One region of the Burkholderia latens genome, then DNA from elsewhere that is predicted to be linked to it. Evidence: riboswitches for the same ligand, from Rfam matches in the RefSeq annotation. Region 1 holds a riboswitch; the other holds the start of a gene.
The links. A riboswitch is a leader RNA that binds a small molecule or an ion and turns the genes downstream of it on or off. The one in region 1 is predicted to bind cobalamin.

Region 1 (14,507 bases):
TCAACGATGAGCGGATGACCGAGTTCGCCCGCGGCGTCGCGCGCGAATGGGCCGGCGAAGCGAACCTGATCGACGGGATGGTGCCGCTCACCGGCAGCGAGGATTTCGCGTTCCTGCTCGAGAAGCGGCCGGGCTGCTACCTGATCATCGGCAACGGCGACGGGGAGGGCGGCTGCATGGTGCACAACCCCGGCTACGACTTCAACGACGCGGCGCTGCCGACCGGCGCATCGTACTGGGTGAAGCTCGCGGAGGCGTTTCTGGTGTGACGGCGAGTGACGGCGAACGTGTGGTCCGCGTTCCGCATCGTCGCATCGTCGCATCGGCATCGAGCGGGCATTCGTCATCGCTGGCAGCGCGTCAAGCGATCACGCATCAGCGGTCTCGCGATTCCGGTGTGACGCGCCGAACCTGGAACGCGTCCCCGCCGAACAGCGCCGCCGCTGCGTGCGGATTCGACGGCCAGTACATGTGCATGTACGTCGCGACGATCGCGCCCGAGCGATATACGGCTTCGCCGCTGCCCGGTTCGCCATCCGGCCGCGCGGCGGTCGCCACCGGCGCCAGCGGCGTATCGAGCCGCGAATAATGAAACGTATGACCGCGCATCGTTCCGGTGCGCGTCTCCAGCTGTTGCATCCCCAACGCCGCGAACCGGCGCTGCATCGTCGCATGGCCCGGCAGCAGCCCGAGCATCTTGGTCGTCACGCCATCCGCGTCGGCTAGCGATTCGCACAGGTACACCATCCCGCCGCATTCCGCGACGATCGGCCGGCCAGCGGCCGCGTGCGCGCGGATCGTGCGCGCGGTCACGGCATTCGCCGCGAGCGTCGCTGCATGCAGCTCCGGGTACCCGCCGGGTACGAACAGCGCATCGCAATCGGCGGGCACGGGCTCGTCCGCCAGCGGCGAAAAGAACTGCAACCGAGCGCCGAGGGCGTCCAGCAGCGCGAGATTCGCCGGATAGATGAACGAGAACGCCGCATCCCGCGCGATCGCGATCCGCTTGCCGGCGAGCGCGCGCGGCAGCGGCGCGGCAACGTCCGGTTCGGCGAACGTGACGGCGGGGGGCAAGTCGGCGAGCGCCGTCCCGGCGAGCACATCTGCCGCGCGCTCGAGCCGCGCATCGAGGTCGGCGATGTCGGCCGGCTGGTGCAGGCCGAGATGCCGTTCCGGCAGCGCGATCCCCGCATCGGCCGGCACGTGCCCGAGCCAGCGCAAGTCGCCGGGTAACGCCTGCTGCAACAGCTGCGCATGCCGCGGCGAGCCGACGCGGTTCGCCAGCACGCCGTGAAACGGCAGGCCCGGCCGGAACCGCGCAAGCCCGAACGCGATCGCCGCGAACGTCTGCGCCATCGCCTTCGCGGAAATGACCGCGACGACCGGCACGCCGAATGCGACCGCGAGGTCGGCGCTGCTCGGCGTGCCGTCGAACAGCCCCATCACGCCTTCGATCAGGATCAGGTCCGCGTCGTATGCGGCGTCGGCAAGGAGCGAGCGGCAGCCGGCTTCACCGACCATTCCGAGATCGAGCGCATGCACGGGCGCGCCGCTTGCGCGTTCGAGCAGCATCGGATCGAGAAAGTCCGGCCCGGTCTTGAACACGCGCACGCGGCGGCCGAGCCGGCGGTGCAGCCGCGCGAGGCCGGCCGTGACCGACGTCTTGCCCTGGCCGGACGCGGGCGCGCTCACGAACAGCGCGGGGCAGGCCGGCATCGGTCAGAACTCCACGCCGGGCTGTGCTTTCACGCCTTGTTCCTTGTACGGATGCTTGACGAGCCGCATCTCGGTGACGAGGTCGGCCGCGTCGATCAGCGCATCGGGCGCATGCCTGCCGGTGACGACGACGTGCACCGACGCCGGTCTCGCGACCAGCGTCGCGAGCACTTCGTCGAGCGGCAGATATTCATACTTCAGCACGGTGTTCAGCTCGTCGAGGATCACCATCCGGTACTCGCCGCTTTCGATCATCCGGCGCGCCTCGTCCCAGCCCTTGCGCGCGGTCGCGATGTCGGCGTCGCGGTTCTGCGTATTCCACGTGTAGCCGTCGCCCATCGTCACGAAGTCGCATTGCGCAAGCGCGCCGAGGAAGTCACGCTCGGACGTGTGCAGCGCGCCCTTGATGAACTGCACGACGCCGAGGCGCATCCCGTGGCCGAGCACGCGCACGGCCATCCCGAACGCGGCCGTGCTCTTGCCCTTGCCGTTGCCGGTGTTGACGATCAGCAGGCCCTTTTCCTGAGTGGCGGCCGCCTGTTTTTTTTCATGGCCGGCGCGGCGGCGCTCGGTCATCCGCTGATGGGATTCGGCATCGGTCTTCATCGGAGTCGTCCTGTCGAAAGCGAAACAAAAGTTCAGAGCGGGCCGGCGAGCGCGACCGTCACGCCGCCCACGATGGATTTGGGGCCGAGCAGCCGGCCGGCCGGCGCCGCGAGCTGCGCGCACGGCTCGGCCACGCCGGTCACGCCGAAGCGCGCAACGGCGGCGGCCGACGGGCGGCTCAACGCGGGTGACGCGCACAGCGCGAGCTGCGCCGCGTCGAATGCGACGAGCGGCCAGCCGCGCCGCGCGCACAGCGTGCGCAGCGCCCGGGCGCGCGCCTTGTCGGCGAGTGTCGCGACGATGGCCGGCTCGACGTCCGGATGCTGCGCGAGCGCCGCGCGAATCGCGGCATCGAGTTGCGCGGCACTCGCGTTCGCGCGGAAACCGATGCCGAGCGCGACGCGCATCATGCACGCGCGCCGAGCGCGGCGCGCACGGCCGGCTCGTCGGCGAGCGCGGCAACGCGGCCGATCACGACGATCGCGGGCGACCCGATGCCGGTCGCACTCACGCGTTCGACGATCGTATCGAGCGTCGCGAGCACGTGCCGCTGCCCGTCGCGCGTCGCATTCTCGATCGCCGCGCACGGCGTGTCGCCGGCGATGCCGCCGTCGCGCAGCGCCGCCGCGATCGCGTCGAGGCGACGAATGCCCATGTAGATCACGATCGTCATTCGCGTCGCGGCGAGCGCGCGCCAATCGGGTTCGTCGGCGCCCGCACCGTGCCCCGTGACGAAGATCACGCCCTGGGCGTCGCCGCGATGCGTGACCGGAATGCCGAGCGCGGCCGGTGCGGCGATACCGGCCGTGATGCCGTTTACGACCTCGACCGGGTAACCGGCGGCACCGAGCGCGAGCAATTCTTCGCCGCCGCGGCCGAACACGAACGGGTCGCCGCCCTTGAGCCGCGCGACGCTGCGGCCCGCGCGCAGGTGCGCGAGCATCGCGGCGACGATCGCGTCTTGCGGCGTCGACGCATGACCGCCGCGCTTGCCGACGTGTTCGATGCGCGCGTCGGCGCGCGCGTGGCGCAATAAGTCGGGGTTCACGAGATCGTCGACCAGCAGCACGTCGGCCGCGGCGATCGCGCGCACGGCCTTCAGCGTGAGCAGATCGGCGTCGCCGGGGCCGGCGCCCACAAGCCACGCGCGGCTCATCGGGCGCGGCACGGCGCGCACCGTGCGGTAGCGGTGGGAACGGGACAGCGAGCGGCACATCGGCGGCCGGCGGGCAGGCAGGGCATGGCGGATCGGCGAAACCCGCGCACGCGCGGGCGGAATGCGCACCCTGTCCGTCCCTCGCGGACAGGGCGTTCGGCGCGCCGTTGGCGCGCCCCTTGCGTCGGCCGGTATCCGGGCTGGCCGCTTGCCAGGCCGCAGCCTTCCCGCCCCGGAGGGCAGTGGCATCGCGGGCGGCCTGGGCGCGTGCGGGGGAACCGCGGCGCGCGGGCGGCGTACCGTTGCGGGGACAGCACAGGCCGGGCGGCTTTCCGCCTCCTGTTTCCCGTTTAACTGCGCTCGCCGGAGGGCGGGCGCGAGCACCGAACGCGGCGCATACGATAGCACAGCGTCCGGCCCGCGCGAACCGCCGCGCGGGCGTCGCAGCCGGCCCGCGGCGCGGCGGGCTGCCATGCCGGGCGCCGCGCCGGCGCCCGATGCGCCTTGACGCTCCCCGCACCGCCGCCTACACTCGCACGCGTTTTGGTGCTCGCGCGTGCCGCTCCGGCGTGCGCAGTTAAACGGGAAACAGGGAGCCTGCCTGCACCGCAGTCGAGCCAACCTGTGCTGCCCCCGCAACGGTAAGCGAACGCGTCGCGCGCAGCGCGACGCAGCGCCGCTTCGCCGCATGCCTGCCGCATGCGGACGACCGCCACTGGATGCCGCGCATCCGGGAAGGCGAAGCGGCGTGTTCGTCAGCCCGGATACCGGCCAGGACGTTGGGTTCAGCGCCGCGGGGAGGCGGCGCATCGTCCACGGCCGCAGTACGCCCAGACGTCCGAACGTTTCCCGCTTCGTCCGCCGATCCGCCAGCAGCATGCATGCGCGGGCCGGCGCGGCGAGCGGCAGGCGGCGCGGGCAGGGCACGCGGCAGCCGTGTTGGCATTCACCATGTCGACCGTTCGCAAAGGAGCATCATGCTCGACTCGTTCTTCCGCCTGTTCAACGACAGCCCGTCCGGGCTGCGCGGCAAAATCGTCGCGATCTACGCGCTGCTCGCGACGTTCAACGTCGCCGCGTGGATCTGGGCCTTCGTCGCGTTTCGCGACCAGCCCGTGCTGCTGGGCACCGCGCTGCTCGCGTACGTGTTCGGGCTGCGCCACGCGGTCGATGCCGACCATATCGCCGCGATCGACAACGTTACGCGCAAGCTGATGCAGGAAGGCCGCAGCCCGCTCGGCGCGGGCCTGTTCTTCTCGCTCGGCCACTCGACCGTGGTGATCGTGATGTCGGTGGCGGTTGCGCTGACTGCGGCGTCGCTTGCGCGCTTCGAAAGCATGAAGACCTGGGGCGGCGTGATCAGCACGAGCGTGTCGGCATTCTTCCTGCTGGTGCTCGCGGCCGCAAACCTGCTGATCCTGATCTCCGTGTACCGGACGTTTCGCGCGGCCCGCCGCGGCGAGGCGATCGTCGATGCCGATCTCGACATGATGATGAACCGGCGCGGGGTGCTCGCGCGCCTGTTCCGGCCGCTGTTTCGCCTCGTGTCGCGCAGCTGGCACCTGTATCCGGTCGGCTTCCTGTTCGGCTTCGGCTTCGATACCGCGACCGAAATCGCGCTGTTCGGCATTTCGGCGACGCAGGTGCAGGGCGGCATGTCGTTCTGGTCGGTGATGGCGCTGCCGGCGCTGTTCACCGCGGGCATGACGCTCGTCGACACGACGGACGGCATCCTGATGATGGGCGCGTATCGCTGGGCGTATGTGCGGCCGATCCGCAAGATCTACTACAACATGACGATCACGTTCGTGTCGGTGCTGGTCGCCGCGCTGATCGGCGGCATCGAAGTGCTCGCGCTGCTCGCCGACAAGCTGTCGCTGGAAGGCCCGATATGGGCGTTCTCCACGATGGTCGCATCGCATTTCGGGATGCTCGGCTACGTCGTGATCGGCCTGTTCGTCGCGTGCTGGATCGTGTCGGCCGCGATCTACCGGCTCAAACGCTACGACGAGATCGACGTGACGCTCTCGGCCTGACTCCCTCATTCGACCCAGGATCTACCATGACCCTACGCAAGCTTCCCGTCACGATCGTCACGGGCTTTCTCGGCAGCGGCAAGACCACGCTGATGCGGCACATCCTCCAGCACGCGCAAGGCCGCCGTATCGCGGTGATCGTCAACGAATTCGGCGAACTCGGCATCGACGGCGAAATCCTCAAGGGCTGCGGCATCGGCTGCGACGACGCCGCGGGCGCGGACGGCGCGCAGGTGGAAGCGTCGGGGCAGCTGTACGAACTCGCAAACGGCTGCCTGTGCTGCACCGTGCAGGAAGAGTTCTATCCGGTGATGGAAGCGCTCGTCGAGCGCCGCGCCGACATCGATCACGTGCTGATCGAGACGTCGGGCCTCGCGCTGCCGAAGCCGCTCGTGCAGGCGTTCAACTGGCCGACGATCCGCAACAGCTTCACGGTCGACGCGGTCGTGACCGTCGTGGACGGGCCGGCCGCCGCGAGCGGCCAGTTCGCGGAGAATCCGCAGGCCGTCGACGCGCAGCGTCGCGCCGATCCGAACCTCGACCATGAATCGCCGCTGCACGAGCTGTTCGCGGATCAGCTGTCGTCCGCCGATCTCGTGATCGTGAACAAGGCGGACCTCGTCGCCGACGCGCAATTCGCCGACATCGAAGCGGCGATCCGCGACGAGATCCCGCCGCAAGTGAAGATCGTGCGCGCGACGCGCGGCGAACTGGATCTGGCGATGCTGCTCGGTCTCGAATCGGCGTCGGAGGAAACGATTCACCTGCGCCACGACCATCACGGCTCGGCCGACGACGGCGATCACGACCATCATCACGACGATTTCGATTCGGTCGTGGTGTCGGGCGACGCAGGCTCGCGCGATGCGACGATCGCGGCGCTCCGGCATGTGGTCGAGACGCACACGATCTACCGTGCGAAAGGCTTCGCCGCGCTGCCCGATGCGCCGATGCGGCTCGTGATCCAGGGCGTCGGCCGCCGCTTCGACAGCTATTTCGATCGCCGCTGGCAAGACGGCGAACCGCGCGCGAGCCGCTTCGTGCTGATCGGCGAAGATCTCGACGCCGCCGCGTTGCAGCGAGCGTTCGACGCCGCGTGCGCGGCGCAAACGCAGCAGGCGTGACGCACGATGCACCTGCTGCGCACCACGCCGGGCGGCTTCGTCGACGATACGCAGGGCGTCGTGCGGATCGACCAGCAGCCGGCCGACATCGTGATCCTGAGCTCGGCCGACACGACGCTGTCGCTGCTCGCGAGCATCGTGCCGAAGCTGCCGCGAGGGTTCCCGAGCGTGCGGCTCGCGAACGTCACGTTTCTGCGGCAGCCGGCGTCGGTCGACTTCTACGTCGACGACGTGCTGCGTCACGCGAAGACGGTCGTCATCGATCATCTTGGCGGCGAAGCGTACTGGCCGTACGGGATCGAACAGGCGGTGTCGCTCGCGTCGCAACGCAGGCAGCAACTCGCGATGTTCTCGGGCGATCTGCAGGAGGATCCGAACCTCGTCGCGAAGAGCACGGTCGCGCCGCAGTTGTGCCGGCTGTGGTGGCGCTACCTGCGCGAAGGCGGGATGCACAACGCGGAAGCGCTGCTGCGAAGCATCGCGTTCCATACGCTCGGCTTCGGCGACGAACCCGAGCCGCCGCGGCCGCTGCCGGCCGCCGCGCTCTATCACCCGGCGCGCGACCCGGCTAGCGTCGAGGACTGGCGCGCACGCTGGACGCCCGGCGCGCCCGTCGTCGCAATCGTGTTCTATCGCGCGCACTGGCAGGCCGCGAATACGGCCGTGTTCGACGCGCTGGCCGATGCACTCGTGCACGAGGGACTGAATCCGCTGCCGATCGCCGTCACGTCGCTGAAGGACGCGGTGAGCCGAGAAGTCATCGCGCAGCTGTGCGACACGCAGCGCGTCGCGCTCGTGCTGAACACCACGGCGTTCGCGGCCGGAGCGATCGACAGCCCCGAGCCTGACGTGCTCGCGGGCGACGCGCCGGTGCTTCAGGTGATCCTGTCCGGCGGCAATCGCGATGCATGGGTGGCCGACAACCAGGGGCTGCATGCGCGCGACATCGCGATGCATATCGCGCTGCCGGAAGTCGACGGGCGCATCGTCACGCGCGCGGTGAGTTTCAAGGGGCTCGCCTATCGCTGCCCGCACACCGAAGTCGACGTCGTGCGCTATCAGCCGGACGCCGAGCGGATTGCGTTCGTCGCGGCGCTCGCGCGCGGCTGGTGCAGGTTGCGTACGCTCGACAATGCCGACAAGCGGATCGCGCTGATCCTCGCGAACTATCCGCAAAGCGACGGGCGAATCGGCAACGGCGTCGGGCTCGATACGCCGGCGTCCGCGCTGCGCGTGCTCGCGGCGCTGCGCGACGCGGGCTATGCGGTGGCCGATCTGCCGGCCGACGGCGACGCGCTGATCGCGCGGCTCACCGAAGGCGTGACGAACGATCCGGCCGAGCGCGCACTGCGCCCGGCGTTCCAGAGTTTCGCGCTGACCGATTACGTCGCGCATTTCGCGCGGCTGCCGGCTGCCGTGCGCGACGCGCTGAACGCGCGCTGGGGCGCACCCGAAGCGGATCCGACACTGCGGCACGGGCGCTTTCCGATTGCCGGCTGGCGCGCGGGGAACGTGTTCGTCGGCATTCAGCCGTCGCGCTCGCGCGACGACAACGACTATGCGAGCTACCACGATGCGGAGCTGGTGCCCCCGCATGCGTATCTCGCATTCTATTTCTGGCTGCGCGATGCGTTCGGCATCGATGCGGTCATCCATCTCGGCAAGCACGGCAATCTCGAATGGCTGCCGGGCAAGAGCGTCGCGCTGTCGGACGCGTGCTGGCCCGATCTGACGCTCGGGCCGCTGCCGCATCTGTATCCGTTCATCGTCAACGATCCGGGCGAGGGCAGCCAGGCGAAGCGCCGCGCACAGGCGGTAATCGTCGACCACCTGATGCCGCCGCTCACGCGCGCGGAAAACTACGGGCCGCTGCAGGATCTCGAGCGGCAGGTCGACGAATACTATGAAGCATTGATGGTCGATGCGCGGCGCGCGAAGCTGCTGCGCAAGACGATTCTCGCGACGATCGCCGAGCATCGGTTGCACGACGAGCTGAGCGTGTCGCCGCCGCGCGATGCGGGCGACGAGGATGCGCTGCTCACGCGCGTCGACGCATGGCTGTGCGAATTGAAGGAAGCACAGATTCGCGACGGGCTGCACGTGTTCGGCGCATCGCCGGCCGGTCGGCAGCGGCGCGATACGTTGCTCGCGCTCGCACGCTTTCCGGTCGGCGACGGCAAGGACGATCGCGCGGGGCTGATCGGCGCGCTCGCACGCGACCTCGCGCTCGGCGACGCGTTCGATCCGCTCGCGGCAGATTGGGCCGCGCCGTGGACGGGGCCGCGGCCGGCCGTGTTGCAGGCACTCGACGCGTCGCCGTGGCGTCATGCGGGCGATACTCGCGAGCGGCTCGAACTGCTCGCGCAGCAGTGGCTCGATGGCCTGTGCGCGTCGGACGGCGATCGTGCCGGCGGCGTCGCGAGCGGCGCGGCGCCCGAAGGCGAATGGCCGCACACGCTTGCAGTGATCGAACGCGTGCGTACGACGCTGATGCCCGCGCTCGACGCATGCGGCGGCGAGGAGCTGCGCCAGTTGCTGCGCGGGCTCGACGGCCGCTTCGTGCCGCCCGGGCCGAGCGGCTCGCCGTCGCGCGGCCGTCCCGACGTGCTGCCGACGGGCCGCAACTTCTATTCGGTGGACACGCGCGCGGTGCCGACGCAGGCCGCATGGTCGCTCGGGCTGAAATCCGCGCAGCAGCTGATCGAGCGCCATCTGCAGGATCACGGCGACTATCCGCGTGCAATCGGCCTGTCGGTGTGGGGAACGGCGACGATGCGCACTGGCGGCGACGATATCGCGCAGGCGTTCGCGCTGCTCGGCGTGCGGCCGAAGTGGGCGCACGGCAGCCATCGCGTGACCGACTTCGAGATCTTGCCGATCGAGATTTTCGACCGGCCGCGCATCGACGTGACGCTGCGTGTGTCGGGCTTCTTCCGCGACGCGTTCCCTAACCTGATGCACCTGTTCGACGCGGCGGTGCAGGCCGTCGCCGCGCTCGACGAGCCCGAGGAGCTGAACCCGATCCGGGCGCGCATCGAGCGCGAGCGCCTCAAATGGATCGAGCAAGGTCTTGCGCCCGACGAAGCGCGGCGCCGCGCCGGCTGGCGCGTGTTCGGTGCGCGGCCCGGCAGCTACGGCGCAGGCCTGCAGGAGCTGATCGACCAGCGCCGCTGGCAGACCGACGCCGATCTCGCCGGCGCGTACCGCCAATGGGGCGGCTACGCGTACGCGCAGAACAGTGCGGGCGACGCGGCGCCCGACGTGTTCGGCGCGCGGCTCGCGACGATCGACGTCGTCGTGCAGAACCAGGACAGCCGCGAGCACGACATCCTCGACTCGAACGACTATTACCAGTTCCAGGGCGGCATGACGGCGGCCGTGCGCCATCTGTCCGGGCGGCAACCGAGCGTTTATCACGGCGACCATGCGAATCCGGCCGCGCCGAGGATGCGCACGCTGCGCGAGGAAATCGCGCGCGTGATCCGCTCGCGCGTCGTGAATCCGAAATGGCTCGACGGCGTGAAGCGCCACGGCTACAAGGGGGCCGCCGAAATGGCCGCGACCGTCGATTACCTGTACGGCTATGACGCGACCGCGCGCGTGTTGTCGGATCATCAGTACGCGCTCGTTGCCGACGCGTACCTGTTCGACGCCGACACGCGCGCGTTCCTCGAACGCCACAATCCGAACGCGTTGCACGGCATCTGCGAACGCTTCGTCGAAGCGATGCAGCGCGGGTTGTGGCAGCAGCCGGGCGACTATCGCGAGCGGATCGAAGCGGTCTGGCTCGACAGCGAACAACTCCAGGAAGGAAAGCGGCGATGACCGATCCGACAACGCATCGCGCGCGCGCGGTATTTCCGTTCGCGGCGCTCGTCGCACAGCAGCCGCTGCAGCAGGCGCTGCTGCTCGCGGCGATCGACCCGTCGCTCGGCGGCGTGCTCGTCAGCGGGCCGCGCGGCACCGCGAAATCGACCGCCGCGCGCGCACTCGCGGAACTGCTGCCGGAAGGCGAATTCGTCACGCTGCCGCTGTCGGCGAGCGACGAGCAGGTCACCGGTACGCTCGATCTCGCGCATGCGCTCGCCGACAACGGCGTGCGTTTCCGCCCCGGCCTGCTCGCCCGCGCGCATCGCGGCGTGCTGTATGTCGACGAGGTGAACCTGCTCGCAGACGGCCTCGTCGATACGCTGCTCGACGTCGCCGCGAGCGGCGTGAACGTGGTCGAGCGCGACGGCGTGTCGCACGCGCACGACGCGCGCTTCGTGCTGGTCGGCACGATGAATCCCGAGGAAGGCGAGTTGCGCCCGCAACTGCTCGACCGCTTCGGTTTGATGGTCGAACTCGAGAACTGCTTCGACGCCGCACAGCGCGAGCGGATCGTGAAGGCGCGGCTCGCATTCGATCTCGATCCGGATGCGTTCCGCGCGCATCATGCGGCCGCGCAGGCCGAACTGCGCGAGCGGATCGATGCGGCACGCGCGCGGCTCGCGTCGCTGGATTTCGGCGATGCGGTTCATGCACGCGTGAGCGCGCTGTGCATCGGCGCCGCTGTCGACGGGCTGCGCGCGGATCTCGTGATGTTGCGCGCCGCGCGCGCGCTCGCGGCACTCGAGCACGCCGACGCGGTGACGATCGCGCATGTCGAACGCGTGGCCGATGCGGTACTGCGTCATCGGCGCCGTGCGCCCACGCCGCCGTCGTCGGAGGCGTCGCCCGCGTCGCAATCGAACGGCGAACGCGGCCGCGCCAGCGACGGCCGTTCGCCGCCGGAAGCACGCGAGCATTCCGGCGATCGAGCACGCGCGGCACCGGACGGTGCGGCGGCCTCGCAAGGCGACTGGGGTTACCTGCCGCCCGAACCGGCCGGCCTGCGTGACGTGAAAGGCGTGGTGCCGTTGCCGCTAAAAAAACGCTGAGCCATCGAGCCCGCGCCGCCGCGAACGCCGTTCGCGGTCCTCGATGGCAGCCAGGCGCTGCGGCACGTGTGCCGGGTGCGGTGCCCGCAGGTACGGCCATTGCGTGGCCGCCGACGCTCGCCGCGAAGCGCTCGGATCCGCTGCACGCGAGCCATTTGCGCTTTCGCAAACGGGCCGGTGCGCCGCGTGCGCTCCATTGCTTCGTGCTCGACTGTTCGGCGTCGATGCTGTCGCACGAACGGCTCGCGCTCGCGAAAGGCCTGATCGTCGCGTATTTCGATCAGGCTGCGCGTGAGCGCACGGAAACCGCGCTGATCTGTTTCGGCGGCGACGGCGCCGCGCGGCGCTTCGGTCCGGCCGTGCCGCGTTGGTGGAATGCGCGCTGGCTCGAACCGGTCGACGGCGGCGGCGGCACGCCGCTTGCTGACGGCATCGCGGCCGCCGCGCAAATGCTTGCGCGCGACGCAAGACGCACGCCGGCCGCGGGCAAGCAGCGCTGGCTGTGGGTGCTGTCCGATGGCCGCACGCGCGAAACGCCGCCGAAGCCGGTGGATGCCGATCACGTCGTGTTCGTCGACTTCGATGACGCCGCCGTGCGGGTCGGGCAGGGCAGGCGGCTCGCCGACGCATGGGGCGCGCAATGGACGACGGCGGCGGCGCTGTGCGCGGGGCTCGCCGGCTGATCGGCTGATCGAACGCCCGATTGCGCGGAGCGCGCGCCGGCGCTGCGCTATGATCGCCGTTTCTGCCGACTGGAACGCTGCCATGCAAATACTCGTTGATGCCGACGCGTGTCCCGCGGTCATCAAGGACATGCTGTTTCGTGCCGCACGCCGTGCCGAGATCTGCGTGACGCTCGTCGCGAACCAGTTCCTGCGCACGCCTCCGTCGCCGTTCATCAGGGCGGTGCAGGTGCCGGCCGGCTTCGACGTGGCGGATGCGCGGATCGTCGAGCTCGCGGAAGCGGGCGATCTCGTGATCACCGCCGACATCCCGCTGGCCGCCGCCGTGCTCGACAAGGGCGCGCATGCGCTCGATCCGCGCGGCAACTGGTTCAGCCGCGAGAACATTGACGAGCGGCTGTCGACGCGCGCGATGATGGACCAGCTGCGTAGCGCGGGCATCGACACGGGCGGCCCGGCGCCGTTCAGCGCACGCGACGGCAACGCGTTCGCGTCGCAGCTCGACCGGTTTCTCGCCCGCCACGGCAAGCGTTGACGCGCTCGCGGGCCGGCGCGGCGATGCGTCACCGGTTTCGCGTCGAATCGTCTGCTGCGGCAGAATATGGATTCTGCCGCGTCATTGATCGTGCGGTGCGAACGACTCATCGGAGGGCATGAATGTCGCTGACCCAACTTCTCGTTCCAACCTTCACCCAGATGCTGCGCGCGCAATCCGCGTGGCTCGACAAGGCCGTCGCGCATCGGCAGGCCGCGGGCGACGCGTCCGATTCATCCGGCACGCCCGATGCGCTGCTGATGCTCAAGCTCGCGCCCGACATGTATCCGCTCGCCGCGCAGGTGCGGTTCTCGTGCTTTCAGGCGATGGAGCCCGTGCACCGGTTGCGCGGCGAGCCGCTGCCTGATGCGCTGCTCGCGTTGCGGGAGGCCGGCTGGCATGCGGATGCGCAGCCCGGCACGCTGAGCGACGCGCAAGGCATTCTCGCCGGCACGATTGCCTTTCTCGGCGAACTCGCGCCGGACGCGCTCGATGGCGGCGCCGCGTTGCCGATCGCGCTCGAATTGCCGAACGGCATTGCGTTCGACATGACCGGCGAGCAGTATGCGCGCGACTGGGCGTTGCCGCAGTTCTACTTTCACTCGATCGCCGCGTACGCGATCCTGCGCCATCACGGCGTCGAACTCGGCAAGGCCGACTACGTGCCGCACATGCTGGCGTACGTGCGGCCCGGCACGATTCCGCAAGGCTGACACGGTTCGCGCCGCGAAGCGCGCGGACGATGCGCACGTTATTCATCGGCGCGGCAACATGTTGCCGCGCCGATGCCACGCGATCGCGGCACGATCGTGGCCGATAACGAAATGGTGTGACCCGGCCGGCGCGGTGTGCCAGGCCTCGGCGGAATCGCCTTCGGAAATGCGCGCCGGCCGACATCACGCAGCACATTACGGCCGTGGCCTGCGCGTCGGAGATCGTGGTTGCGCTGACGCTCGACGGGGTTATCGGTCGCCGGACCGGCCGAGCGGATTCGTCAGCATTGCGACGCACACGCGGCGCTGCTGGTCGATGCGAAAGCGCGGTTGCTGACGGAGCAGGGGCACGGGCAGCAGGGGCCGTGAAGCGCGGCGGCGGAGGCGGGACGGTCCGCTCGTCCGTATAACGCTCAGCGATACCAGCGCGGCGTATACACCCACTCTCGGCCGCCACCGATCGCGAAACGCCGGGTCGTCGACGAACCGACGATCACCATCGTGCGCATGTCGACCTGATCGCTGCGCAGTGCGCCGAGCGTCGTCGTGGCGAGCGTCGCGCCGGGGCGGCCGATGTCGCGCCCGAGCACGACGACCGTATCGGCCGCGCGATGCGCGCGCACGACGTCGAGCGCACGATCGAGTTGCCATGGCCGTGCACGCGAAATCGGGTTGTAGAACGCCATCACCAGATCGGCCTGCGCGGCATGCCGCAGCCGTGTCTCGATCACGTCCCACGGCTTCAGGTTGTCCGACAGCGAGATCGCGCAAAAATCGTGGCCGAGCGGCGCGCCAGCCTGCGCGGCCGTCGCGAGCGACGCGGATACGCCCGGCTCGATGCGCAGCTCGACCGCCGCCCACTGCGGATCGCGTGCTTCGTCGAGCGCCTCCAGCACGGCCGCGGCCATCGCGAACACGCCGGGGTCGCCCGACGACACGACCGCCACACGCCGGCCCTCGGCAGCGAGCTCGAACGCATGACGCGCACGCTGCATCTCCTCGCGATTGTCGGTGCCGTG
Region 2 (14,507 bases), on a different replicon from region 1:
ACACGACGCGGATGATCGCGAGCGACGCCGGCAGCAACAGCGCCGCGCCGACGCCGGCCAGCGCGCGTGCGGCGATCAGCACCGGCACCGACGGGGCGAGCGCGCATGCCAGCGACGCAGTCGTAAACACGGCCGTACCCGCGATGAAGATGCGGCGCCGGCCGTACAGGTCGGCGAGCAGCCCTCCGGTGAGCAGCAGAACGGCATACGTGAGGTTGTAGCCGTCGACGACCCATTGCAGCGCGCCGACGCCTGCATGGAAATATGAGCCTATTGCGCGCGTCGCGAGATTGACGACGGCCGTGTCGATCTGCGCGACGAGCACGGCGATGCACAGCGTCAGCAATGTCACGTTTCGGCATTCGAAGACAGGGTCCACGCGGTCTCGGGTACGGGTCATGGCGACATTCCTCGTCGGGCAATCCTGCAACCTTGCGCGTCGGCTGCTGCCAGCGTCGTGTCAGCAGGAGAGGGCAGCACGCGGTGCAAACGTCATGCCCGCGCGGCCGGGCCGATGCACACGGATGCTGGCCGGCGCGAAAGCCGTCGTCCGTCATGCCGCACGTATGCCGGACGCCGACGGCTATCTCCGGAATGCATGGCGCATGCGGAATCGACGACGAGCGCGATCGTGTGAGGATATGGGATGGTTTTTCATCGGGTTTATGCCGATGGCGTGGCGCGCGCATGGTTGTGTGTCCGATGATTTGCGCGCGACCGATTGCGTGATGCGACGTCGCTGTCATAAGATCGGCGTCAGCCCAGCTCCGTCCATCACCTTCGACGCCGAATGAAAACGCCCGTACGCTTGCGCGTCGCCATCATCGCTTCGACTTTCGCGTTCTATCACGTGTTCATGCACGTCCAGTGGATCGTCAGCGGCTGCATCGAATTCCATGGCAGCCGGTATTGCAGCTTCGAGAACACCGCCAATTTCGAAGGGATGATGGATTTCGACCTGCTGCTCACCTGCGCGTGGGTCGCGGGCGCGGTGATGGCATGGTTTGCCGTCGCACGCGCGCCGAAGAAACAAGGTTGATCGCGAGGCGGCCAGCCGTTGCGAGAGCGCCGGCGCGACGGTGCAGGACGCAGGGCGGCAGTGCCGCGAGCCCGCACGTCTCAATCCGCATGGGCAACACGCCCGTGCCAGCGCGAACCCTCGCCCGCCGACCGGCACGGAAGGCGTACTTTGCTTTCGGCTGTGCGGTGCACTAGATTCGAAGCGTTACGTGCCACCGATCGCGCGAGGTGATGCCATGACACCGTGGGAGATTCAGGGAACCGAGCTGATCAACTGCAATTGTTCATACGGTTGTCCCTGCCAGTTCAATTCGCTGCCGACGCATGGCCACTGCGAAGCGATGGGTGCGATTTCGATCGACAGCGGCCATTACGGCGACGTGGTGCTCGACGGCGTGCGGATCGCCGTCGTGTTCCAGTGGCCGGGCGCGATTCACGAAGGCCGCGGCCGTTGCCAGCCGATCGTCGACGAACGCGCGAGCCCCGCGCAATGCGACGCCGTGCTGAAGATCATGACCGGTCAGGATACCGATCCATTTGCGACGATGTTCGCCGTGTTCGCGTCGACGCTCGAACAGGCCTACGAGCCGATCTTCGCGAAGATCGACTTCGACGTCGATGTCGATGCGCGGCGCGGCCGGATCAGCGTCGACGGCGTGTTCGACCTCGTCGGCGAACCGATCCGCAATCCGGTGACGGGCGCCGAGCATCGCGCACGCATCGACCTGCCGCACGGCTTCGAATACGAGCTGGCGGAGATCGGTTCGGGCACCGGCCGCTCGCGCGGCCACATCGAACTGGATCTCGAGCGCACTTATGCGCAGTTCGCACGGCTGCACATGAACAACCACGGGCTGATCCGGCATCGCGCCGTCGCGTGATCGTGCTCGACGACGTTCTGCGGCGTGAGCGTATCGTCACGCTGCTCGGCATGGCGGCGCTGGTCGGCGTGTGCTGCGCATACCTTTGGACGGGCGCCGGCACCGGCATGTCGGCGACGGACATGACGGCGCTCGCGTTGTTCCCGCATCGGCTCGCCGACGACGCAGGCGCGATGGATCCGTCACCGGCCACCGTGGTCATGATGTGGTGGGTGATGATGATCGCGATGATGACACCCGGCGCGGCGCCGCTCGTGCTGCTGTACCGGCGTGTGCTGCGGTATCGCGGTACGGACGGATCGCGCGCGGCGATCGCGTCGACGTTGCTGCTGGCCGGATATCTGGTCGCATGGCTCGCGTTCTCTGCCGGCGCGGCCGCGATGCAGATGCTGCTGCAGCCGGCCGGCCTGATCTCCGGGATGATGCTGTGGTCCAAGAGCGCCGCGCTTTCCGCGTTCGTCCTCGCGCTGGCCGGCGTCTATCAGTTTTCTCCGTTGAAACGCGCATGCCTGCGTCAGTGCCGGTCGCCGGTGCGGTTTCTTACCATGTATGCGCGCCCGGGTGCGGCCGGTAGCTTCGTGCTCGGCGTGCGTCACGGCGCCTATTGCGTCGGCTGTTGCTGGCTGCTGATGGCGCTGTTGTTCGTCGGCGGCGTGATGAACGTGGTGTGGATCGTTGCGTTATCGCTTATCGTGCTCGTCGAAAAAGTGCTGCCTGGCGGCGAGCAGGTCGGCCGTGCGCTGGGCAGCGTGCTGATTGTGTGGGCGATCGCGACGTTGCTGGTTTGACGATCGCGTTCGTCATTGCCAGGTCGGGATGACTCCATGAAGATTCGCTGCGTTGCTGTCGCCGTGCTCGGCATGATGGCCGTTGCGCTGGCCATGCCTGTGCGCGCGGCCGGCGGCATGTCCGACATGAACATGGGCGACATGAAGGCATCGGCGCCCGATGCTGCGTTGACCGATGCGGAAGTCAAACGGATCGATGCGGTGCAGCGGACGCTGACGCTGAAACACGGTCCGCTCGCGAACGTCGGCATGGGGCCGATGACGATGACGTTCAAGGCCGGCGACCCGGCGATGATCGAGTCGCTGCATGCGGGTGACAAGGTCAAGGTGCGGATCGAGCGCGTGAACGGCGCGCTGACGATCGTGAAGCTCGTGAAGCAACGGTGATTCGATCGGCGTCGCGGCCGCCGTGCGTGTGCACGCGGAGTCGAGTCGCCGCATACGGCGGCATCGCTTCGGCTCGGGCCGGCCGCCGCGATATTCGCGGGCCGTCCTGCGGCCCGCGCAAGCGCGGCATGTGACCGCGACCGATATACGCGAGGCGGCGGCGCTAACCCGCATCGTCGCCGGAAATGTCTTCCGGCCGCGCAAAATTCAACTCGATACCATTCCCGGCCGGGTCGGTGAAAAAGAGCTGGAGCTGTCGCGTGAGCGGCACGTAGGTGCGCGAGTACCGGACCCGCGCGTCGGCGAGCCGCCGTTCCATCGCCGCCGCGTTTTCGCATGAAAACGCCATATGGTCGAACGTATTGACCGCGTGCGACGTCCGCACCTCGCCGGGCCGCGCTTCCGACAGATGCAGAATGGCGTGCTCGCCCGCATACAGCCAGTAGCCCGCGCTCTGGAACGGCGGCCGATAGCCGGGTTCAAGGCCGACGACATCCACGTAGAAATCGCGCAGCGTGTCGAGCGTCGCCCGGTCCGCGCGCAGGTTGTAATGATTGAGTCCGATGACTGGCATGGCAAGGGTATCCGGTTCGTGCAAGGTGCGCATTGCACAGCATCGCGCAGAGCGGGGCGTCCTGTCACGCCCGCGATGCTTTGCCCGCCGCGGCCGGACGCACGAGCCCGCGCGCGGGAAGCGGCGTCGACATGACGATCGACGTGCGCGTTTCGCCGTACAGGTTGATGCGTTCGATCAGTTGCTCCAGATGCGTCATGCTGACGGCGACGAAGCGCATCACGTACGAATCCGCGCCGGTCACGTGATGGCACTCGACCACTTCGGGGATCGTTTCCAGCAGTTTCAGGAATTTGGCCTTCGCCGGTTGCGGCACCGTGATGCCGATCAGCGCGCTCACCGGGTAGCCGGCCGCGGCCGGATTGACGCGCGCCGTGTAGCCGTCGATCACGCCGGCCGCTTCGAGACGCTTCACACGCTCCGTCACCGCCGGCACCGACAGGTGGACCTGGCGTGCCAGTTCCGTATAGCTGATGCGGCCGTTGGTCTGCAATTGCGCGAGTATCTTCCAGTCGAGTTCGTCCATCGTGGCGGAGCTTTTAAGGTGAAGCGGCCATTTTTCCTTAAAAACCGCGTTCAGCGGCGACCGGACTTTCCCTACGATAACGGTTCGAGTCATTGCATGTCGCGAGGAGCCGGCCATGCTGTTCATCAAGTCCGTCGTGATCGGGTTGTCGATCGCATTACCGGTCGGGCCGATCGGCATGCTGTGCATCCAGCGCAGCCTGAGCCGCGGTTTCCAGGCGGGCTTTGCGACCGGCATCGGCGCCGCGTGCGCCGACGCGATCTACGGGCTGCTCGGCGCGCTCGGCGTCGCGGGCATCGTCACGGCGTTTCCGATGTTGACCGTCGTGCTGAAGATCGGCGGCGGTGCGTTTCTCGTGTGGCTGGCCGCGGGCATCGCACGACAGGCGCCGGCGGCAGCGGCGGCACGGCGCGACGTGGCGCGCACCACCGTGCTGCGCGATTTCTTCACGACGTTCGGCCTGACGCTGTCGAACCCGATGACGATCCTGTCGTTCGTCGGGATCTTCGCGGCGCTTGGCCCGCTGGCGGGCCCGCAGCACGGCACGATCGGGCCGACCGTCGCGCTGATGGTCGCCGGCGTGTTCGTGGGGTCGGCCACGTGGTGGCTGTGCCTGAGCAGTGCGACCGCCGCATTGCGCATGAAGATGTCGCTGGCGTTCATGCACGGGCTGTCGCGCGCCTCGGCCGTCGTGATTGCGGGGTTCGGCGCGATCCAGCTGGTCGCGGGCGTGCGCGGCGTCGTGGGCGCCTGATGCACCGGTGCGGCGTCGACGCCCGTGATGGCGGGCGCCGACGCGTGCGCGGCGCGCGTCAGAACGTGTAGCTGACCTTGCCGAATGCGGTGCGGCCGAGCGTGTTGTACCCGTACGCGGTCATGTACTGACGGTCGAACAGGTTCGACAGCGACGCGGACACCGTCAGACGCGAGTTGATCCGGTACGACGCGCGCAGGTTCACGGTCAGGTACGACGGCAGATACATCGTGTTGGCCGGGTTGTCGAACGTCGTGCCGCCGTAGGTCAGCGACGCGCCCGTGCTCAGCGCGTGCAGCTTCAGCTCGTCCCACGTGTGGTCGATGTTGACGCTGACGGTCTGCCGCGGCCGGCGGCTCAACCAGCTGTCGTTGGTTTCGTCCTGCGGATTCAGAATCCCGATCGCGACGCTGACGGGCGTCGAACGGCCGATCGCGCCCTTGTACGACAGATCGATTCCGCGGATATGCGCGCGGCCGATGTTGATCGGCGAGAACGTCGCGGGGTTGTACGCGATCAGGTTGCTCACGCGCGTGTCGTAGATCGCGGCGCTGAACGTGCCGTACGCGGTGTTCGCGTCGAGCGCGGCCTCGACCGTATTGCTGCGCTCCGGATTCAGGTCCGGATTGCCATAGCCGGGGTAGTACAGGTCGTTGAATGACGGCAGGCGGAACGCGTTGCCATAAGACACGCGCGCCGTGTACACCGGCGTGATCGCCCACGAAAGCGCCGCGTTGCCGGTGTTTACCGCTTTCCCCGCGATGATTTCGTGACGGCCCGCGACGAACATCGTCACGCTGCCGAGCGTGGCCGATTGATGCAGCGAGAATGCGGAATCGTTGCGGGTCGGCACGCCGTCCGGCACGTCGACCGGCAGGAACGCCTGTTCGCGCGTAAAGTCGTACGCGAGCTTCGTCTCACCCGACAGCGGCAGGCCGAACAGATGGAGGCCGCGCTCCTGGTGCGTGAGCGACGTCGACGTGCTGATGCGCTGCGAGTTGATCTGGTCGGTCGGGATGGCCGGATCGCTCGCGTACAGGAACTGGCGGTCGTTCGCAAAACCGAACGACTGGTCGAACTGCGTGTCGGGCGTGATGTCGAGATGGAACGCGATGCCGGTCGTCAGCTGATGATCGAGCTCGCGGTTCGCAAAGCCGGCATTGTCGAACGACAGGTCGGAGCGGTGATACAGCGCGAACGTCGACACCGACCAGTTGTCGCGCGCGTAGCCGAGACGCGCGTCGAGATCCTGTGCGTGATACGGGTTGCGGCCGTTCTCGTGGTACGGCAGCACGGGCCGCGTCGAATCGATGCCGGCCGTGTTGTAGTCGTGCAGGCCGAGCGCATACGTGAGCCCGCCGAGCGCGGCGAGCGGCCCGGTCGACGGCACGGTGCCCGACGTGCGCAGCTGCGTGTCGAAGGTCTTGTTCGAGCCGCCGCCGAACGACGCCGTGGTCTGGTTCGGCTGGCCGGCCGCGCGGCGCGTGAACAACTGCACGACGCCGCCCATCGCGTTCGCGCCGAACGATGCGGCCGCCGGCCCCGAAATCACCTCGACGCGCTCGAATGCTTCGGTCGGCAGGTCTGCCCATGGCGCGACGCCGGTGGTCGGCGAGCCGATCCGGATTCCGTCGATGAATACGGCAACCTGGCTCGCGGACGAGCCGCGGATGCTCACCGACGCGGACGAGCCCGGGCCGCCGCTCTGCGACACGGTCACGCCCGGCAACGTCGCCAGCGCCTGCGTGATGCTCGGATCGCTCGGCGACAGCCGCTCGAGATCGGCGCGCGTGAGCACCTGCGTCGTCGCATAGCGCTGATCGAACGACTCTGGCAGGTGCCGCGTGTCGGTCACGCTGATCGTCGGCAGGGTGGGGGCGTCCGCGGACGGCGACGGCTGTGCGGGCGCCGCGTCGCCGGCGGCGTGGGCAAGCGGAGCCAGCAGCGCGGTGGCGGCGGACGTGGCGAGAAAGTGGCGAAGGTTCATGAGGCAGCGAAACGTGATCGTGTTGCGGGTACGGCGAGCGTAAGCGGGGCGCGCGGCGGCGCGCGCGGCGGGCTGGCGCATCATCGCGGAATGTGACGGCGTGGGCGCCGCGTGTCGTCATCGTGCGTGGGCCACGCGCCGGGCGACGCCGGTGCCGCGGCGCCGAACATGGGCGCGCCTCGACCGCGTGGGCGGGCGACGCGCCGGTGCAACGCCTGCGGCGCGCAAGCGATTACGAAAAGAATGGACATCTGAAGGGTCCTGAGGTCGGGCCGTCCATGCAACGGGGGCAACCGCCAAAGGCGGTGCCTGGCGCGCCGGGACACCCCGCCCGGTGCGGCTGCTTGGACCTCGGGTCGATGGCAGGTCTCCTGGCTCGCGGGTCGTTATGCGCGCCTGCCTTCCCGGTATCCCAGTGGCGTGCGGTGGCGCGGATTCGCCGCTTACAGTTGCGGGGGCAGCCGCAGATTCGAGGCATGGCCTCCCTGCGTTCCCTTTTAATCCCGTTGTCGGGAACCATCAGCGCGCAAGCGTAATGGCGAGCGCTTGCGCGCGTCAATTGCCGGTGGGAACGGGGTGCGAAAAAACGTCAGTGTGCGGGCAACGCTTCCCACAACCGTTCTTTTGCGCGTGCAGCGCGCGTTTCATGTCTGATGAAACGGCGCGTCGGCGGCTGCAGCACTACATATGCATGCCGGCGTGCGCGCGGCCCCCAGGATCGCCGCCGCGATCGGGCGGCGAATTGTTCTGATCGATCTTCGCGAGCACGAGGCCTGCGGATGAGTGACCGGCAGCCTGCTCGACGTGGTCGCGCGGCGCCGCGGCGGAAAAAACGGATGACGCGACATGCGGTTGAGCGAACGTCGGCATGGACGCTGTCGCGAGAGCGGCGGCGACGATCGCGTGCGTGTTCATGATGGCTCCTTCTTCACGACCGACTGCGGGATGATGCAATCAGTGTAGGGCGCGAAACTTAACGCGGCGTAAAGGAGCGGCGGCGCACGGACGACGCGGGCTTCATCGCGTCATCGGCGCGCCGCGCCGGTCATGCGTGCGCCGAGACGAGCGCGCAGAAGTTCTCGAGATCGACGTTGCCGCCGCTGATCACGATGCCCACGCGCTTGCCTCTCAGTTCGTCCTTCATCCGGCGCGCGGCCGCGAACGACAGGCAGCCGGTCGGCTCGACGACCAGCTTCATGCGGGTTGCGAAAAAGCGCATGCAGTCGACGAGTTCCGCGTCGGTCGCGGTCAGGATGTCGTCGACGTCGCGGCGCAGGATCGGGAACGTCAGGTTGCCGAGGTGCTGCGTTTGCGCGCCGTCGGCGATCGTGCGCGGCGTGTCGATGTGGACGATCGACCCGGACCGGAACGATTGCTGCCCGTCGTTGCCGGCTTCCGGCTCGACGCCGTACAGCTTCGCGTGCGGCGACAGCGCGCGCGTCGCGAGCGCCGTGCCGGACAGCAGGCCGCCGCCGCCAAGCGGCGTGAACACTGCGTCGAGCGGACCGGCTTCGTCGAACAACTCCTTCGCGGCCGTCCCCTGGCCCGCGATTACGTCAGGGTGGTCGTACGGCGGGATCAACGTGAGCCCGTGCCGCTCCGCGAGTTCGCGGCCGATCTGCTCGCGGTCCTCGGTATAGCGGTCGTATGTGACGACGTTGCCGCCGTAGCCGCGTGTCGCGGCCATTTTCGCGGCCGGCGCGTCCTGCGGCATCACGATCGTCGCCGGGATGCCGAGGATGCGCGCCGACAGCGCGATCGCCTGCGCATGGTTGCCCGACGAGAACGCGACGACGCCATGTCGGCGCTGCGCTGCGTCGAAGCGCGACAGCGCGTTGAATGCGCCGCGGAACTTGAACGCACCCATGCGCTGCAGGTTTTCGCACTTGAAGAAAACCTTCGCGCCGAGCGCTTCGTCGATCGTCCGCGACGTCATCACGGGCGTGCGGTGCGCGTGGCCTTCGAGCCGTGTCGCGGCGGCCGCGACGTCGTCATAGGTAGGGAGGGGCGGAGTGTGCATGAGTCGCTCGTCGGAAGGTCAGTCAACAGGTAAGCGGGGCGGCCCGAGGGCACGCGTCATTTTGCATCGTTGTATACGGTGGCGCGCGATACGCCGAGATGCTGCGACACGATCTCCATCGCGCGGCGCACGTCGAGGAAACCGTCCGCCTTCAGCGTCTGCATCAGCGCACGGCGCTGATCGGTCTTCAATTCGCGCGGTGTGGTCGCGAGGCGCGTAGCGAATGCGTCGATGCGTTGCCGGATCGCATCCGCGCCGGCCGGATCGAGCGTTTCCGCGACCGGCACGCCGTCGATGCTGCAGAACTGGTTCAGCATTCCCTGGAAGCCGCGGAACAGCGTGATGTCCGCGTTCAGGCACAACGCGGCCACGTAGCGGCCGCTCGAATCCTTGATCCCGACCGACGTGCTCTTCGCGGTGCGGCCGTCCGCGAAGCGGTTCGCGTAGTTCGCGAGCACCTGCGGGAAGTTGTCGTCGGCGATGCGCGCGAGCCCGAGTTCGGTCGCCGGGTCGCCGATCGCTCGGCCAGACAGGTTGTTGTGGATCGCGAGGATCGCGTGCTCGGGCGTGCGCAGGTCGTGCACGACCACCTCGGTGAACGGCGCGAGCATCGCACCGAGGCCTTCGGCGATGCGCAGCACCTGCTCGATCAGCGACGCCTGTTCCGATTGCGGCGTCGGGCTGGGCGCGGTCATGCGTCGGCCTCGAGCGCGCGCGTGGGGTTCGCGTCGACGGCTTGCGGCCGGGTGATGCCGGCCAGCAGCGGGCGCGCGATCCGCACGTAGTCGGATGCATCGAGCACGATCGAACGATCGAGCCGGCCCGCGTTGAACGCTATTTCGTCATTGAGTTCGATCAGCGCGGGATCGACGACGAGCGTCACGTTCGCGTCGAACACGAACGGCGGCACGGCGCCCATCACGCAGCCCGTGACCGCGGCCGCGAGTTCCGGTGGCGCGAGCGTCGCCTTGCGGCGGCCCACCGCGTCGGCGACCTTGCGGAAATCGATCTTCAGATGGCCGGGGATCACCGCGAGCGCGGTGGCGTCGCCGCCGTCCTTGAACGTGCAGAGCATCGCTTTCGCGCCTTGCTCGGGACGCGTGCCGCGGATCGCGGCGATCACGTCGGATTTGCCTTCGGCCGGGTGCTCGAGCACCCGGAAGCGCGCGCTGGCGGTCGCCAGCAGGTCGCACAGCGCATCGAAAACGGGGTAGTCGCTCATCGGGGGGCCTCGCGGGAGGAGCGGCGCCTCGCAATGCGCGGCGGACCGGTTTGGGTTCGAAGAATTGTCCAAGTATAGACGTTTTGTCATGACCGTGGCAAAGACAATGCCGGGGCCGCGAAAGCTGTCGTTTCTTCGAGTGCCGAAAGGCCGTTTCATATCGCGGAATGCAGCGGCGATTCGCGACGCACGGCCTTTCCGCCGCTTGAAAACCTGTTTTGCATCGCAAAAAGGCGCGCTTATCTCATTGAAAAACAAGAGAAATTTATATCTTATGTCTTATATAAGACTCGTTCGAAACCGCGATGACCGGCGTTAGTATTGAGTCCATGCAGTTCGCCTCGTCACACGCGGCGGGCACGCTGAACTCTTTACCCAAATGCGCTTCGTTCCCAGGAGATAGACATGTCCCAATATCAAGACGACATCAACGCAGTGGCTGCTTTGAAGGAAACCTACGGCAGCGCGTGGAATGCGATCAATCCCGAGTATGCGGCGCGCATGCGTGCGCAGAACAAGTTCAAGACGGGCCTCGACATCGCGCGCTACACCGCGAAAATCATGCGCGCGGACATGGCCGCCTACGACGCCGATCCTTCCAAGTACACGCAGTCGCTCGGCTGCTGGCACGGCTTCATCGGTCAGCAGAAGATGATCTCCATCAAGAAGCACTTCAACAGCACCGAACGCCGCTACCTGTACCTGTCGGGCTGGATGGTCGCCGCGCTGCGCTCGGAGTTCGGCCCGCTGCCGGACCAGTCGATGCACGAGAAGACCTCGGTGAGCGCACTGATTCGCGAGCTGTACACGTTCCTGCGCCAGGCCGACGCACGCGAGCTGGGCGGGCTGTTCCGCGAGCTCGATGCGGCGAAGGACGCTGCCGCGAAGGCCGCGATCCAGGAAAAGATCGACAACCACGTGACGCACGTCGTGCCGATCATCGCCGACATCGACGCCGGCTTCGGCAACGCCGAAGCAACCTACCTGCTCGCGAAGCAGTTCATCGAAGCGGGCGCATGCTGCATCCAGATCGAGAACCAGGTGTCCGACGAGAAGCAGTGCGGCCACCAGGACGGCAAGGTCACGGTGCCGCACGAGGACTTCCTCGCGAAGATCCGCGCGATCCGCTACGCATTCCTGGAGCTGGGCGTGGACGACGGCATCATCGTCGCACGTACCGACTCGCTCGGCGCCGGCCTGACCAAGCAGATCGCCGTGACGAACACGCCGGGCGACCTGGGCGATCAATACAACTCGTTCCTCGATTGCGAAGAACTGTCGGCCGATCAACTGGGCAACGGCGACGTCGTGATCAAGCGCGACGGCAAGCTGCTGCGTCCGAAGCGCCTGCCTAGCAACCTGTATCAGTTCCGCGCGGGCACGGGCGAGGCGCGTTGCGTGCTGGATTGCATCACGTCGCTGCAGAACGGCGCCGACTTGCTGTGGATCGAAACCGAGAAACCGCACATCGCGCAGATCGGCGGCATGGTTCGCGAAATCCGCAAGGTGATTCCGAACGCGAAGCTGGTGTACAACAACAGCCCGTCGTTCAACTGGACGCTGAACTTCCGTCAGCAGGCTTACGATGCGATGAAGGCCGAGGGCAAGGACGTGTCGGCGTACGACCGCGCACGCCTGATGAGCGTCGAGTACGACGACACGGAACTCGCGAAAATCGCCGACGAGAAGATCCGCACGTTCCAGGCCGATGCGTCGCGTGAAGCAGGCATCTTCCATCACCTGATCACGCTGCCGACGTATCACACGGCCGCATTGTCGACCGACAACCTCGCGAAGGAATACTTCGGCGACCAGGGCATGCTCGGCTACGTGGCCGGCGTGCAGCGCAAGGAAATCCGTCAGGGCATCGCGTGCGTGAAGCACCAGAACATGTCCGGCTCGGATATCGGCGACGACCACAAGGAATACTTCAGCGGCGAAGCAGCGCTGAAGGCGGCTGGCAAGGACAACACGATGAATCAGTTCGCGTAATCGTCCGACCTGCGGCACGACGCCAATCCGTTAATCACGGGTTGGCGTTTTTCCATCCGGGCAGTCGCGGCGGCGTTACGACGTGCCGGCTCGTCGCGGTCACGGAGGTCGCGTCGAAATCGACCGCACGTGCAGTGCTCCGCGCGAGCGCGCGACGCCGTTCATCGACGTTGAAATCGCCGAGCGCGTATTACCCCGGATTGCCCGGTGCGCCGTTTTGAGCGGTGCCGTACGCGGTGCTTCGCGACAGATGTTTGTGTACGCAACCTAATTCAGGGTTTGCCTGAGTAGCGAAAACGCCAATTCGCTCCGCACGCATTCGCGTGTGTCGCGTGCGCATCCATGACGCCAATTTTTCCGTCGCCCCGAAAGCCTTGCCGCACGGCCGTCCCGCCGGATTCGTCCCCAAAGCGTGCGCGTGGATGCAGTAAAAAGGACTTGTCTGCAACGCGCGTGCCGATACGTCGTCACAGTTGTTTCTTGTTGCAACGCAACGCCCGCCCAATAACGGCGATGGTATGCTGGCCGGCATGGCGTTGTACGGCAGGTTGCTTGCATGGCGAAACTCGCGTTCGCTCGCTTATACGAGACATCACATTCTCTCGCCCGCATCGCGGCATCGACACGCGCACCGTTCGCGCGTCCCGTGTTGCGCGTCGCTTCAACCTGCGCTCCGACCGCATTCCGCATCTCGCGGGCCCGCCCCGCATCCTCCATCCCCGCCCAATAATCTGGAGACATTTCCATGTCGCAAATCTCTTTGGCCGAAGCGACGCACGGCCCGCTGATCGCTCCCCCGGCATTCGTCAAACATCGCAAGCTCATCGATTGGGTGTCGCGCATCGCGGCGCTCACCGAGCCCGAGCGCGTCGTCTGGTGTGACGGTTCGCAGGAAGAATACGACGCGCTGTGCCAGGCGATGGTCGATCAGGGCACGCTGATTCGCCTGAACCCGGCGAAGCGCCCGAACTCGTATCTCGCGCAGTCCGATCCGTCCGACGTCGCGCGTGTCGAAGATCGCACGTTCATCTGCACCGACTCGCCCGACGACGTCGGCCCGACCAACAACTGGATCGCGCCGGGCGAAATGCGCGACACGCTGAACGGCTTGTTCCGCGGCTCGATGCGCGGTCGCACGCTGTACGTCGTGCCGTTTTCGATGGGGCCGCTCGGCTCGCCGATCGCGCATATCGGCGTCGAGCTGTCCGACAGCCCGTACGTGGCCGTGAACATGCGGATCATGACGCGCATGGGCCGCGACGTGTACGACGTGCTCGGCGAGGACGGCGATTTCGTGCCGTGCGTGCACAGCGTCGGTCATCCGCTCGAACCGGGCCAGCAGGACGTGCGGTGGCCGTGCAATCCGGTGAAATACATCGTGCACTTCCCCGACACGCGCGAAATCTGGAGCTTCGGGTCGGGCTACGGCGGCAACGCGCTGCTCGGCAAGAAGTGCTTCGCACTGCGCATCGCGTCGACGATGGGCCGCGACGAGGGCTGGCTTGCCGAACACATGCTGATCCTCGGCGTGACGTCGCCGGCCGGCAAGAAATATCACGTCGCGGCGGCGTTCCCGTCCGCGTGCGGCAAGACCAACTTCGCGATGCTGATTCCGCCGCAGGGCTTCGACGGCTGGAAGGTCACGACGATCGGCGACGACATCGCATGGCTGAAACCGGGCCGCGACGGCCGCCTGTATGCGATCAACCCGGAAGCGGGCTTCTTCGGCGTCGCGCCGGGGACCGGCGTGAAGACCAACCCGAACGCAATCGCGACGCTGAAGGAGAACGTGATCTTCACGAACGTCGCGCTCACCGAAGACGGCGACGTGTGGTGGGAAGGCCTGACCGACACGCCGCCCGCGAAGCTCACCGACTGGCAGGGCAACCCGTGGACACCCGAAATCGGCAAGGAGACCGGCCGCAAGGCCGCGCATCCGAACTCGCGTTTCACCGCGCCTGCGTCGCAATGCCCGTCGATCGACGCGGACTGGGAGAATCCCGCGGGCGTGCCGATCGACGCGTTCATCTTCGGCGGACGCCGCTCGACGACGGTGCCGCTCGTGACCGAAGCGCGCGACTGGGTCGAAGGCGTGTACATGGCCGCGACGATGGGCTCGGAGACGACCGCCGCGGCCGTCGGCCAGCAGGGCATCGTGCGTCGCGACCCGTTTGCGATGCTGCCGTTCTGCGGCTACAACGTCAGCGACTATTTCGCGCACTGGCTGAAGCTCGGCAAGCAGCTCGAAGCCGCGGGCGCGAAACTGCCGAAGATCTATTGCGTGAACTGGTTCCGCAAGGACGCGAACGGCAAGTTCGTCTGGCCGGGCTTCGGCGAGAACATGCGCGTGCTGAAG

Region 2: linked by a shared signal. The riboswitch ahead of WK25_RS24825 (TonB-dependent receptor domain-containing protein) and the one ahead of cobA (uroporphyrinogen-III C-methyltransferase) in region 1 are both predicted to bind cobalamin.

Annotation. Positions count from the first base shown of each region.
Region 1 covers NZ_CP013435.1:1,742,599-1,757,105, forward strand. The annotation lists gene WK25_RS08120 (M20 aminoacylase family protein) at 1-269, shown strand, start outside; gene WK25_RS08125 (cobyrinate a,c-diamide synthase) at 376-1,716, opposite strand; gene cobO (cob(I)yrinic acid a,c-diamide adenosyltransferase) at 1,720-2,322, opposite strand; gene WK25_RS08135 (cobalamin biosynthesis protein) at 2,355-2,732, opposite strand; gene cobA (uroporphyrinogen-III C-methyltransferase) at 2,729-3,478, opposite strand; cobalamin riboswitch at 3,668-3,832, opposite strand; cobalamin riboswitch at 4,006-4,269, shown strand; gene WK25_RS08145 (HoxN/HupN/NixA family nickel/cobalt transporter) at 4,456-5,514, shown strand; gene cobW (cobalamin biosynthesis protein CobW) at 5,541-6,638, shown strand; gene cobN (cobaltochelatase subunit CobN) at 6,645-10,463, shown strand; gene WK25_RS08160 (ATP-binding protein) at 10,460-11,557, shown strand; gene WK25_RS08165 (vWA domain-containing protein) at 11,626-12,240, shown strand; gene WK25_RS08170 (YaiI/YqxD family protein) at 12,323-12,775, shown strand; gene WK25_RS08175 (DUF1993 domain-containing protein) at 12,898-13,488, shown strand; partial or broken gene WK25_RS32045 (IclR family transcriptional regulator) at 13,735-13,857, shown strand; gene cobJ (precorrin-3B C(17)-methyltransferase) at 13,902-14,507, opposite strand, start outside.
Region 2 covers NZ_CP013438.1:1,230,247-1,244,753, reverse strand. The annotation lists gene WK25_RS24865 (MFS transporter) at 1-400, opposite strand, end outside; gene WK25_RS24860 (hypothetical protein) at 791-1,039, shown strand; gene WK25_RS24855 (DUF1326 domain-containing protein) at 1,257-1,901, shown strand; gene WK25_RS24850 (DUF2182 domain-containing protein) at 1,952-2,689, shown strand; gene WK25_RS24845 (copper-binding protein) at 2,726-3,076, shown strand; gene WK25_RS24840 (VOC family protein) at 3,240-3,650, opposite strand; gene WK25_RS24835 (Lrp/AsnC family transcriptional regulator) at 3,715-4,176, opposite strand; gene WK25_RS24830 (LysE family translocator) at 4,292-4,930, shown strand; gene WK25_RS24825 (TonB-dependent receptor domain-containing protein) at 4,989-6,917, opposite strand; cobalamin riboswitch at 7,261-7,453, opposite strand; gene WK25_RS24820 (hypothetical protein) at 7,599-7,832, opposite strand; gene WK25_RS24815 (threo-3-hydroxy-L-aspartate ammonia-lyase) at 7,963-8,937, opposite strand; gene WK25_RS24810 (helix-turn-helix transcriptional regulator) at 8,994-9,632, opposite strand; gene WK25_RS24805 (YbaK/prolyl-tRNA synthetase associated domain-containing protein) at 9,629-10,159, opposite strand; gene WK25_RS24800 (isocitrate lyase) at 10,565-12,151, shown strand; gene WK25_RS24790 (phosphoenolpyruvate carboxykinase (GTP)) at 12,897-14,507, shown strand, end outside.